Regions from separate parts of the Lysinibacillus sp. NPDC096212 genome, predicted to be linked through region 3. Evidence: riboswitches for the same ligand, from Rfam matches in the RefSeq annotation. Region 3 holds a riboswitch; each other region holds the start of a gene.
The links. A riboswitch is a leader RNA that binds a small molecule or an ion and turns the genes downstream of it on or off. The one in region 3 is predicted to bind cobalamin.

Region 1 (4,295 bases), on a different contig from region 3:
TTACACCTCCAAATCTTTACTAAGGGTCACTATCCTCCGGGTGATCCTTTTAAATTCTCCTCTTTCAATTTCATACTCAACCGCCTAAGGCATAATAAAAAGCCACACCTTGTTAGATGTGACCTTTATGTATTTATAATTATATGCGAATATATACCTTACCATCTAAATCTACAGTCACTGATGTAATATTTAACGATTTTCCGTCTACAAATATATTCCTTGTTTGAATGATTTATTGAATTGTTTCATACGGTAATTAATATTCTTTACTATTATAGACTAATATAAGTTCCATCTAGTCACCTCCCATATACCAATAATTGTAATACATTACACTTAACTAATCAGTAATAGGATTTTGCTATACATACCACTTATTCGCCTTCATTCCCTGTACGGATAATGCTCCTGCAATAACTAGATTATCGTGATTTTTTTCTGTATTTCCTCGCTTATTACCTAACTTTCCATGTGTCTCTTCAAACATTTGCATCTGCTGTAAAGTCTGAATAACATAATATATTCCAGTTCTTATTAGTTTTTAACTCGGATTGTAGATACTCTTTTATTATTTCGTTATCCTCTTTCTCATTTTCACAGGTGTTAGGTGCTCCCACTCTTTATATAGTTGCTTTTTCGAAAGTATCTTCCAAGGATTAAACATCGTTTGTCCATGCTTATTAAAATATAGTTCTTCACCAATATGATAAGCTGCATGTTGAATAATACCATTTTCATCCTTCCAAATCACAATGTCGCCTTGTTGTATCCCTTCACCTAGGACCTCTTCATAGTTATACTGACTTAATTTTTCAAGAAATGTTTTTTGATATATCCATTCATAAATAAACCACTTTTGTTTCCCTTTTGAAATTGCAAACAAAACCGCTGCTAAACAATTTGCACCTTGACGATGCCCAAAAGTATTAGCAAATTGCTGTAGAAAACTAGGTAATGATTTTGGAGGTTCCTCACATTCTCCCTTATCCCACCATTCATAAACCATTGTTGTAAGTAACTGTTCTTTAAATGATTCGTCAAGACCTTCCCACATTGAACGCTGTATGATAACGTGCCCATTCTGTACATAACTCGAAGGTACTTTTTCTATCTCCTTTATAAATTTAACGGGGAGTACAAGCCCTCTTTCACATTGCACTTGAAAACTTAAAATCAATTGTTGGTCCTCTTTCGATTTGCTCTCAATCCATTCTTTTTCAGCAATAATTACATATTGTGCGTTCTTTATATTCCAGTATTCATAACTATTAACATAATTTAAATGCTGATATGTGCTGTGAGTATAAAACTCATCTATGGGCATTAACAATACATCTGTAAAGTCAATTTCATTAAGATGTTCTTCTGATAGAAAAAATAAATCTCTTTCAGGGACATAACTTTTCATCCATGACAGTAAGACTTTTTTTGTCGGTTTAATTATCATTATGTATTTCCCCCAACTTGAATTTTTTGCTTATTGTTTGAATAACTCTACTTGAACTTCTTCTATAACATGCCAAGGCCATTCAGAATCACTGGCTTTTGGGTCACTCACTTTCAACGCAAAAAAAGAACGACCAACAAACGAATTGAAACGTTGTTGATCGAGTTTATTAAAAGAATGAAACGTTTTTTATACTTTATGAATTTACAGGTGCGGGACAGTGTCGGATTTGCACCGACTTCCCTTTTCAGTAAATTGCACGCAATTTACACCTATTACTCTACGCTATTCAGTTGTCAATAAACTGGAAAATACTAGATTTCTTTCCGTTAATAGTAAAGTACAGTATTTTTAAAGTCAATTGAGGCAATTAGATATTTTAAAACTACTCACTCAACTTCGGTGCTTTTCGTAGTTTAGTTGCTTGTTCGAATGAAAATGCAAGTTTTATTAGAACATCTTCACTAAATGCAGTTCCTGCGAATGTTATGCCAAACGGTCTCCCAGTTTTCATATACCCTGCTGGGACGGCAATAGACGGATAACCAGCTTTTGCACTAATTGTCGAACCTATATATGATGGAAAGATAATCGCATCCAATTCATATTTTTTTAATGTATAATCGATTCCTTGTTCTTGAGAAAAATACAAATCCTCTAGTTTTGCATTTAAATAGTCAGAGTCTCTTAATGTGTTCGATAGTTTCTCTCTCAATTCCAATTTATCCTGACCATATTTTAACGACTTTCCTTTTGAACGTTTATTAAATTGAATTAACTCAGAGATAGAATGCACAGGCATGTGGGAAGGTAGATTTACAAGGAAATTATTTAAACTATGCTTTAATTCGTATTGTGGTACTCCCCATTTCCAGTCTCTATGAAAAGAAGGGATTTCGATGCCTTCAATAATATCGGCTCCTTGATCTCTTAAAACCTGAATTGCATTATTAAAAAGTGTTTCATCATATTCCTCTGAGTCATAATAAGCTTTTGAGGCATTATTATAAACACCAATTCTAGCGCCATTTAATCCTGTGGCCTCTAAAAAAGGGGTGTAATCCTTATATAACCTTCTTTCACTTTTATATGTAGCGACGTCGTCTTGATCTACTCCTGTTAACACGCCCAATAAAATAGCTGCATCTGTTACTGTTCTAGCCATTGGCCCTGCTGTGTCTTGAGAGTATGTAAACGGAATAATGCCCTGTCGACTAATGAGCCCAACAGTCGGTTTTATGCCAACTACTGAATTTGTAATAGCTGGACTTAAAATCGAGGCGTCTGTCTCAGTTCCAATTGATAAAACTGAAAAGTTCGATGCAACTGCTACCGCTGACCCTGAGCTAGATCCTCCCACATAAAGTTCTGGATCGCCATAAGGATTTAGTGTTTGGCCACCTCGAGAACTATAACCCGCCCACATCGTACTCGACATAGCGTTTGCTAATTCAGTCATATTTGCTTTCCCTAAAATAACAGCCCCTGCTTCACGAAGCTTTTTTACTAGAAATGCATCCTGCTTAGCTAAATAATTTTCCAATGCTATTACGCCTGCACTAGTGTGCATAAAATCTTTCGTTTCGATATTATCTTTTAAAACTACCGGAATTCCGTGTAAAGGCCCTCTAGCCCCTTTTGTTAGTCTTTCCTCATCTAATGCTTCAGCAATAAATATCGCTTCAGGATTAATTTCAAGCATAGAATTAATTTTCTGTCCGCCTTGATCATACTTAGCAATTCTGTGCAAATAATACATAGTTAATTCTTTTGATGTTATATCACCTTGTACCATAGCTGTTTGAATATCGATTACTGACAATTCTTCTTTAAGAAAACTATTAAAATTTATACCCATTTTCAAATCCCCCCCTCTTTCAATATTATACCAAAAAGGGAAACTTGTGCTTAAATTGTTTTTTTAACTATTGAAATTTCAAAGTTCATTCCCTCAGGCTCGTTACTTCATATATTTTCTGCCCCAGTATTTGTAAATGTGTTATAGTTTAAATAAATAACTAATTATTCTGTTATTTAATTCGTTTTTGTGAGGTGAAGATATTGAAAAAATATATATTTGCAGGAGCTTTACTGGGAATTTTCTTTTTAACAGGGTGTGTAAATGAAAAAACAGAAAATGTAAAATCATCCAAACCATCGACCGATGAACAAACAGTAGAAAAAGAAAAAATCGTAGCTCCAACTCCTTTAAATTTAACGCAGGAACAAAAAGAAAAGTATTACAAGGAATATATTTCTCTTGTAGAGAAAGTGAACGAAGAATATCATGAAAACTTTGAAATAGAACCTATATCAAATTTTACTGATGAATACTGGGTTGAGGGTAGTGATTTTAAAAAGATGTTAAAAGAAAGAGTAGATGCTTCATTTATCGTGTTAAAAAATAATGATGCGTATGCTCCAACTTCAGTACCGAAAACAGTGGAAATACATACAGGTTCAAAGGTTGCTATTATTAGTTTTGAAGGCTCTTTTGATACACAGTTAAATTCAAATACAACTGAAAGTAGGCAGTTGTTTTCAGCTATGAACTCTCTATCTTCGAAAATTGAAAATGGTAGTGGTAACTGGATCCAAAAAGGATACAAATATACAATTGATGCTGATGGTCGCTCTTATATCATTACTGTGGGTGGAAAATACTCTGAAAGCGGTGTTTCTTCTTCTCATTTAATTGATGTAGAATTTTATTGCAATAAGAATGGTGGTATTTTATGACCGACAATATTTAAGAAAATAAGCTTGCCTACGAGGTGATTGAAAATTGATTAATATCGGATTTGGAACATTTATACTTTTTCTAATTACGCTTGTTTTAGTAATT
Region 2 (4,295 bases), on a different contig from region 3:
TGTGAATATTTATCCGAAAGAAATTGAAGATAGTATGTTGAGCTATGGGGGGATTTTTGAAGTGGCAGTAATAGGTGTACCGCATCCGGAGTGGGGAGAAACGGTGAAGGCCGTTTATGCCGCTAAAACGGAAATTGACGAGGATGAACTGAAAGCTTATTTGGAGGAGCATCTTGCTAAATATAAAATTCCACGCATCTTTGAACGTGTGGAAGCGTTACCACGAAATGCATCAGGCAAAATACTAAAACAATCCTTGAAGGGACAAGAGGTGAGATAGTATGAAAGTTTTACAGCAGGAAGATATGAAAACAACAAACTTTTTTAACGATAATGATACACTTCATAAAGTTTTAGAAATGATGCTAGATAAAGAGTTTGTGGAATATGCCACACGTGAGCTAACAGATTTTGGTGAGCTTTGTGCTGGAGATATTGATGTGAGAGCCAAACATACAGATAGAGAGGGTGAACCTCGATTACAAAGGTATAATGCCTATGGTGAAGAAGTGTCAGAGATTTGGGTCAATGATGGCTATAAAAGAACAATTGAAGAGACGTACAATACCGGCATTGTTGGTTATGTGCATAAGGATATTCCGCAATTAGGTAGGAAGGGCAATTATGTGTATAGCTTTGCTCAGGGCTATTTACTATCACATGCTGAGCCAGGCTTTTACTGTCCTGTTACTTTAACAATGGCTACTGCTTATTTACTTGATCATTATGCGAGTGATGAAGTGAAGGAGCGCTTTTTACCACATGTTTGTGCAACAGGAGATACAGAGCTATATGAAGGGGCTACATTTTTAACGGAGCGTCAAGGTGGCTCTGATGTTGGGGCGAATGTTGTGGAGGCAAGAAAGGACGGCAAGCAGTATCGTTTATATGGGGAAAAATATTTTGCATCTAATGTAGGAATGTGTGGAGTAACCATGGTATTGGCACGTATGGAAGGGGCTCAGGTAGGCTCAAAGGGCTTAACATTGTTTGCCGTTCCATGGCGAAACGAGGATGGCACAGTTAATAACCTACGCATTAGGCGTTTAAAGGATAAACTTGGCGTTAGAGCAGTGCCTTCTGGTGAGGTGGAATTTGATGGTGCGCTAGCATATGTTGTTGGTGATCCGAATAAAGGAATTTATTATATGCTGGAGGCACTTAATTTATCAAGAATTTGCAATGCGGTTGCTTCTATCGGCATTATGCGCCGCGGATATTTAGAGGCGAAGCATTATGTGACAAATCGTCATGCCTTTGGTAAACCTTTAACGCAATATCCTATGATTCAGGATACACTAGGGAAATTCGCTGCCAAGCTTCATGTAGAAGTTGCCACGGTTTTTGATCTTATTCAGCTTTACGATAAAGTAACTAGTGGGCAGGGGAATAAAGAAGACATTATTTTAAACCGCTTGTATATTGCTATCATGAAAAAAGAAACGGCAGAGCAAGCTGTACATTATGCTAGTGAAGCCATTGAATTACATGGCGGAAACGGCTATATTGAAGATTTTGTTACACCTCGGTTATTAAGAGATGCACAGGTACTTACTGTGTGGGAAGGGACTGCGAATATTTTAGCTTTAGAGCTCATTCGTTTAGTTGATAAGTTTCATGCGCACGAAATGTTTGTTCGTGTCATGGAAGAACGTCTAGAAAAACTAGTTGCCAGTCCATTAGTTGAAATTGTCATGGATCAATTAGCAAAACTAGAATCAACTTTGCAAACATTTAGCCGTTTAGATGATGCAACAAAAACGTTTGAAGCAAAAAAGGTCGCAGAGAAAATGGCGCATTTATATGAAAGTGTGGTAGCAGTCGAGTGGGCACAAAGATTCGGCGGCAAATATGAGAAGCTAGCAGATATTTATTTGGAGGATACATGGGCATTACGAGAAATGGGTGCACCAATGAAAACGGTACAGTATTTTTCAGATATAGTATAACTTGTTTCAGCGGGTGTCCAAACACCAGATGAAATAGAGGAACTCAATCTAAGAACGCCACGTCCTGTGGCAATGACTGAGTGTTGCTGTCGCTACGCTTTCGCACAAAAACATCTTTTTGACCAAAAGCCTCCGGCGGAAGTCACAGAGTATGCCGGACATAATTGATTTGTTTTGAAGTCGTCTCGAATGGAGGCGACTTCTTTCATTTTCATGTATAATACAATCAACTGAATATTATAAAGGTTCTTTACTTAAGTAAAGTGAAAAGGGAAATCGGTGTAATTCCGATGCGGTCCCGCCACTGTATGTGTGAGTTTTTTCAATCTGCGCCACTGAAAATTTCGGGAAGGCTTGAAAAAGCGTATGGAGCACGAGCCAGGAGACCTGCCTTTATAGAAAACACGTTGTAGCCTACGAGGATAGGATGGTGGATTTTGTATATGTATTTTTGTGCAAATTTGACCCCCTCATTATTTTATGATGAGGGGTATTTGTTTTGGAAGATGAATGTCGATAAATTTGAAAACATGGGCGATAAATTCACAATGTTAGGCGATAAGCTCAAAATGTTGGCTGGAAGTTCGCAATGTTGACGATAACCCCACAATGTTAGGCGATCAAAAACTAAAATGTATCGATCAATCAGAAAAACAATAAAAACTATAAGCACAAATAGACTAAGGAGGATTCACATGAAGAAAATTTGGAAAATAGGGTTATCAGCATTTTTAGCTATGGGCTTACTTGCTGCATGTAATACTAAAGAGGCGACAAATGAAAAGCCGTCATCTTCTGAGCAACAAGAGACTGCGAAAGTAGATCAAGCTACATTCCCAATGACGATAAAGGATGCTACTGGCAAGGATATTACGCTAGAGGCACCTCCTGAAAAAATTGTCTCACTCATTCCGAGTAACACAGAAATATTATTTAGCCTTGGCTTAAATAATGAAATAGTTGGCGTGACCGATAATGACGATTATCCACCAGAGGTTACTAAAAAAGAAAAGGTTGGCGGTATGGATTATAATATTGAAAAAATTATTGCTTTATCGCCAGATATCGTTTTTACGCATGCGTCAGGTATGAGTTATTCAAAAGGAGCCATTGAACAGCTTGAGGCGGTAGGTGTGAAAGTATTTGTTGTAGCGGATGCAAAAAACTTTAATGAAACTTACACAACGATTGAACAGCTTGGTCGTGCAACAGGAAAACTAGAAGAAGCTAAAAAAATTGTTGCAAATATGAAGGCAAAAGTTAAAGAAGTTGAAACAAAACTTGACGGTGTTGAGCCAAAGAAAGTCTTTGTAGAATCGTCTGATGAGCCACAGATTTATACAGCTGGTAAAGGTACATTTATGAATGAAATGCTAGAAATGATTCATGCTGAAAATGTGGCAGCAGATGTAAATGACTGGTATCAAATCGATGCTGAAAAAATTATCGCGAAAAATCCAGATGTCATTGTTGTGGCATATAATTATGTACCTGAAATTTTAACGAAAATTCCACAACGTGCAGGCTTTGAGACAATCTCTGCCGTAAAAAATAAAGCCATAGTACAAGTAGATGAAAATATGATAAGTCGTCAAGGTCCTCGATTAGCAGATGGTCTTGAGGAACTAGCAAAAGCTGTCTACCCTGAGGCGTTTAAATGAGTAAAACAATTGTAGCCTATGTAACAGCAATTACGCTTCTAACCATTAGCATCTGGTGTGGTGTGGCGATAGGCTCAGTTCATATTCCACTAGAAGTGTTGTGGAATAAGGCGGCTGATGAAACAGCCGCCAATATTTTATGGAAAATTCGATTACCCCGAGTCCTGCTGGCAGGGCTTGTAGGGGCGTCACTTGCAATTGCAGGGGCAGCTTTTCAGGGCTTATTAAAAAATCCTTTGGCTGATCCTTATACATTAGGTGTTTCCTCTGGTGCATCAGTTGGCGCAGTTATGACAATTTTTTTTAGTATATCAATACCTGTAGTAGGCCATTTTACATTGCCGACCTTTAGTATGATAGGTGCCATATTAACGATGGTAGCTGTTATGGGCTTTGCTAGAATAGTAGACCGCTCGCTAAAAATGGAAACTCTTATTTTAACAGGGGTTATATTTAGTTCATTTTTAGGTTCTTTGATTTCATTAATGATTGCATTGTCTGGTGAAGAGCTACGCCAAGTAATCGGATGGTTGCTAGGCTCAGTATCGATGCGTGGTTGGCCATATGTTCAGATGATTATTCCGTTTGTCATAATTGGCTCAATTATGCTTTGGACACAAAGACGCGAGTTAAATGTTCTGTTATATGGAGAAGAACGCGCGCAGCATTTAGGTGTCAATGTTAA
Region 3 (4,295 bases):
TCACGGAGGCACATCTCCTTTTGTAAATGAAGATGGTTATCTATTTTCAAGTCTTGCAAAATGGTATAACGATGTATTCGAACGAGTCTTAAAAGAACCCTTTTATATTTTGGGCCATTCTTGGGGAGCTGATATAGCTTTACACTATGCTAAAATGTACCCTAAAAAAATTAAAGGGGTTATCTTACTTGATGGTGGCTATACGTTTCCAGATTTCCAAGAAGATATGACCTTTTCTAAAGTATATGATGGGTGGAATAATTATATGGAGCATTCCTCGGTTTTTGACACTTGGGCTGATGTAATCGGGGAGTACCAACAATATACTGACCGATGGAATGAAAAAATTGAACAAATGGTTCAAACACTTTTTAATAAAAGAGAAAAATATGAACTTATTACTTCAAAGTTTACTGTATTATCTATTATTAAAGCATTTTTTAGAGAAAGTTTTACAACAGCTTATCCATACATAAAATCACCATTGATTCTTATCCACGCAACTCTTCCCAAAGAGTTAATAAACGCTAGAAGAACTGGAATCAACAAATTAAAACAGCATATAGAAAATGTCACCATTGTTTCAATGGAAGAAACTGATCATATGGTTCATTGGGATAACCCTAAAAAAGTAGCTAATGAAATTCATAACTGGGTATCTAAATGTTGAGCTACGTGGCGATTGCAAAAAAATATTACACCAATTGAAGTGAACGGAACCTCGGAAATTGGGGACGTTGTGGTCATTTCTTTAATAGTAGCCTCATTTCTAGCTGCATTTTTTAGCCAAAAGGGCAAGTTGAGAATTTTTTCTTTAATTGTTTCCGCGATTCCAGTGCTTTTTCTACTAGGATTGATTTTACTACCGATATTTTATTTGTTAGAGCAATAATCGGATACGTTCTTTGTAAAAAGATGGTGAAGTTATTGCACTTCAACTAACGAATGCTTTAATTATAAGAAGATTGGGGAAAAGATAAAATATTTCCGAAATAAAGGTTATCTATTTGTTGCTTGAACACCAATAAAAATTGTTAAAAAGAGTGGTGATAAAGTGGAGAATGTAAATCAAAATAAGCGTATTCTTTATGCGGTTTTCGAGCATGATATTCAATTGCCAATCCTAGATATTACTCATCCCCTTTTCAACGCAAGTATTGATGAACAGGCGTATCATTTGAGCTGTCTTAAGTCAGCCAAGAGCATTGAATCATTAAAAAAGATGCCTGGCTTTATCCGCAACATCTTTCTGACTACTCCCACAGATAAGCAGTGGGGTTCTTATGTACTTAAGAGAAGCGTTACAAAGCTCTCCACAGATGGTGTTGCCATGTCCTGTGTACAACATCTTTGATTTATCTTCTGTTCCATAAGACTTTCTTATTTACACAACCGATGTTGTACAAGACCAGGACTAAGATTCCTGGTCTTATTATGTTAGTCATTACTATAAGGTTTTTATTATATTCAGAAAATAAAATTGACGAGAACATTTGAGCATGTTATGTTTAATACTAATTTCATAGCAATCATTACAAGTTTGAATGAAGAAAAGCTTTCATTCAATTAAAAGGAAAATGGGTGTAAATCCCATGCTGTCCCGCAGCTGTAAATGAGGAGTTTTGTTTAGATTACCACTGAGTGAATACTTGGGAAGGTGAAGCAAAATCATGATTCATGAGCCAGAATGCCTGCTTGTAAGGAGATTCATTGATGATCTACGAAAGATAGGGAGATGGATGGGGGCTTACTCACAGTAAGTTATTCTGTCCTTATTCTTTTGGAATAAGGTTTTTTTTATGCCTTTTTTCACTCTGTAGATTCTTCATTTAGTGCACCACAAACAAAGATAGGAGACAGAAAATGAGATTGACAAAGTACTTACTTCCTTTCATGCTTGTTATGATGTTCAGTTTACTTACTGGCTGTACAAGCACTGAAAAGGAAGAGACAGCAACGAAACAACAGACTGACGAAAAAATGATAACGATTGGATGGCCATTAGATGTAGGTCCATTAAATCCCCATACATATTTACCAAATCAAATGACAGCACAAGCGATGGTCTATGAATCATTGGTTGAATATAACGATGACGGAACAATTACGCCGAAACTAGCAGAAAGTTGGGACATCTCAAAGGACAAAACTTCTTATGTTTTCCATTTAAGAAAAGATGTCAAGTATTCTGACGGAACGGCTTTTAATGCAGACAATGTGATTCGTAACTTTCATGCAGTTTTAGCAAATCGTGATATGCATTCTTGGATGGGCATGGTTAATCATATTAAAGAGGTTGTGAAAGTGGATGACTTTACAATTCGTTTGCAATTGGATGAACCCTATTACCCTGTCTTAAACGAACTTGCCTTCGTAAGACCTTTCCGTTTTTTAGGTGATAATGGATTCCCTAATGGTGATGCGACAAAAGATTCAATCAAAGCACCAATTGGGACAGGCCCATGGGTATTAACAGATTACAAAAAGGATGAATATGCTTTATTTAGTCGCAACGAAAACTACTGGGGAGAAAAACCTCTTGTAGAACAAATAAAAGTAAAAATTATCCCTGATTCAGAATCTATTTCGTTGGCCTTTGAAAATGAAGAATTAGATTTAATATATGGTCGTGGCATCATTAGTTTAGATAACTATACGTTTTTAAAAGATAGCGGGAAATATAAAACTGCTACGTCTGAACCTTTATCTACGCGAGCACTACTGTTTAATACACAATCAGGACCGTTAGCAGAATTAAAGGTACGTCAAGCGATTCAATATGCAATCAATAAGGAACAGATGGTTGACAGTATTACACATGGTACTGAAAAAGTGGCCAATACACTATTTTGGGATGCTGTGCCTTATGCCAATATTGATTTAGCGCCAATTTTATATAATCCGAAAAAAGCGCAACAATTGCTAGATGAAGCGGGATGGACGCTACAGAAGGGTGAAAAAATTCGCTCTAAAAACGGACAGCCACTAACATTAGATTTAATCTACATTGCGACAGATGCGATTCAAAAACCTATGGCAGAACTAATGCAAGGTGAACTAGCAAAAATAGGTGTACAATTGAATTTAGAAGGCGCAGATGTGATGGTAGGTCTGCAAAAATTAATGGATGATCAAGTTGATATTAATTTCTGGCGTACAAATGGACCACCAACAGATCCACATAGCTTTGCTAATGAATCAGCTACACCAAACGCTAATGGTGTCTATGAAGCAAAATTAGGCTTACCAAATGCCAAAGAAATCGATAATAACATTCATCAATTATTAGTAGGTACAGATGAAAAAGAGCGAGTGCAACTTTATACGGATATTTTAACAATGTTCCATGACCAAGCACTATTCTATCCTATATCTTACGAAACAAATAGCGTGATTTATCAGCAATATATGAAGGATTTTGCTCCACGTGCATCTGAATATGATATTCCATTTGCACAAATGGATAAAGAAAAATAACTGTAAAAGAGAGAGTATGTCGATCAAAGACAGCTCTCTCTTTATCATAGGATTGATTAGGAAGTGACAGCATGTATGAATCGACATGGATGTTTTGTTTAAAAAGAATTTTGACTTTACCGTTTGTACTATTGGGCGTATCCATCCTGACTTTTGTATTTATTCGTTTCGTTCCAGTAGAACCTGCTGAGGTCATTCTTAGATTGGCAAGAGTTGCACCAACAGCAGAAGCCATTCAAGCATTACGTGAAGAACTTGGAACAGACAAACCTTTTCTTATTCAATATTTACTGTGGATAAAAGGCGTTTTGCATTTAGATTTTGGTACATCTTTTGTTAGTAAATTACCAGTAGCACATGAACTTTTCGCGAAATTACCCGCTACCATTGAATTAGCAGTTGCTGCATTTGTGTTAATTTTAGGATTAAGTATACCATTAGGGATCATAAGTGCATTATATAAGCATTCCATCATCGATAAAATCATTAGACTATTGACTATCATGAGTGTATCGATTCCAACATTTTGGTTAGGTTTTTTACTATTATATATATTTAGCTTGAAATTAGGGATCTTCCCGACAAATGGAAAAGGCACACTAGCACATCTGGTTTTACCTGCATTCGCATTAGCTTTACCAACAATTGGACTGTTCGTTCAGTTTATCCGTACAACCATCATTGAGGAATTACAACAGCATTATGTTCAATATGCACAGCTAAGAGGATTAAAAAACTCTGTGATCCTCGTACGCCATGTTTTGAGAAATGCTATTATCCCGCTATCTACTGTGTTAGGTATGACGCTTGGTAATTTA

Region 1: it holds a riboswitch for cobalamin, as region 3 does, so the genes downstream of both, ACIQ7T_RS22875 (hypothetical protein) here and nikA (nickel ABC transporter substrate-binding protein) in region 3, are expected to answer to the same signal.
Region 2: it holds a riboswitch for cobalamin, as region 3 does, so the genes downstream of both, ACIQ7T_RS12475 (ABC transporter substrate-binding protein) here and nikA (nickel ABC transporter substrate-binding protein) in region 3, are expected to answer to the same signal.

What each region holds. Positions count from the first base shown of each region.
Region 1 is NZ_JBIWFQ010000030.1:42,425-46,719, forward strand. Features, by position in the region: gene ACIQ7T_RS22875 (hypothetical protein) at 572-1,450, opposite strand; cobalamin riboswitch at 1,527-1,741, opposite strand; gene ACIQ7T_RS22880 (amidase family protein) at 1,836-3,308, opposite strand; gene ACIQ7T_RS22885 (hypothetical protein) at 3,512-4,189, shown strand; gene ACIQ7T_RS22890 (DUF4181 domain-containing protein) at 4,236-4,295, shown strand, end outside.
Region 2 is NZ_JBIWFQ010000011.1:17,546-21,840, reverse strand. Features, by position in the region: partial or broken gene ACIQ7T_RS12485 (class I adenylate-forming enzyme family protein) at 1-280, shown strand, start outside; gene ACIQ7T_RS12480 (acyl-CoA dehydrogenase family protein) at 282-1,949, shown strand; cobalamin riboswitch at 2,176-2,358, shown strand; gene ACIQ7T_RS12475 (ABC transporter substrate-binding protein) at 2,645-3,610, shown strand; gene ACIQ7T_RS12470 (FecCD family ABC transporter permease) at 3,607-4,295, shown strand, end outside.
Region 3 is NZ_JBIWFQ010000034.1:14,479-18,773, forward strand. Features, by position in the region: gene ACIQ7T_RS24100 (alpha/beta fold hydrolase) at 1-670, shown strand, start outside; gene ACIQ7T_RS24105 (hypothetical protein) at 1,055-1,354, shown strand; cobalamin riboswitch at 1,520-1,713, shown strand; gene nikA (nickel ABC transporter substrate-binding protein) at 1,864-3,477, shown strand; gene nikB (nickel ABC transporter permease) at 3,549-4,295, shown strand, end outside.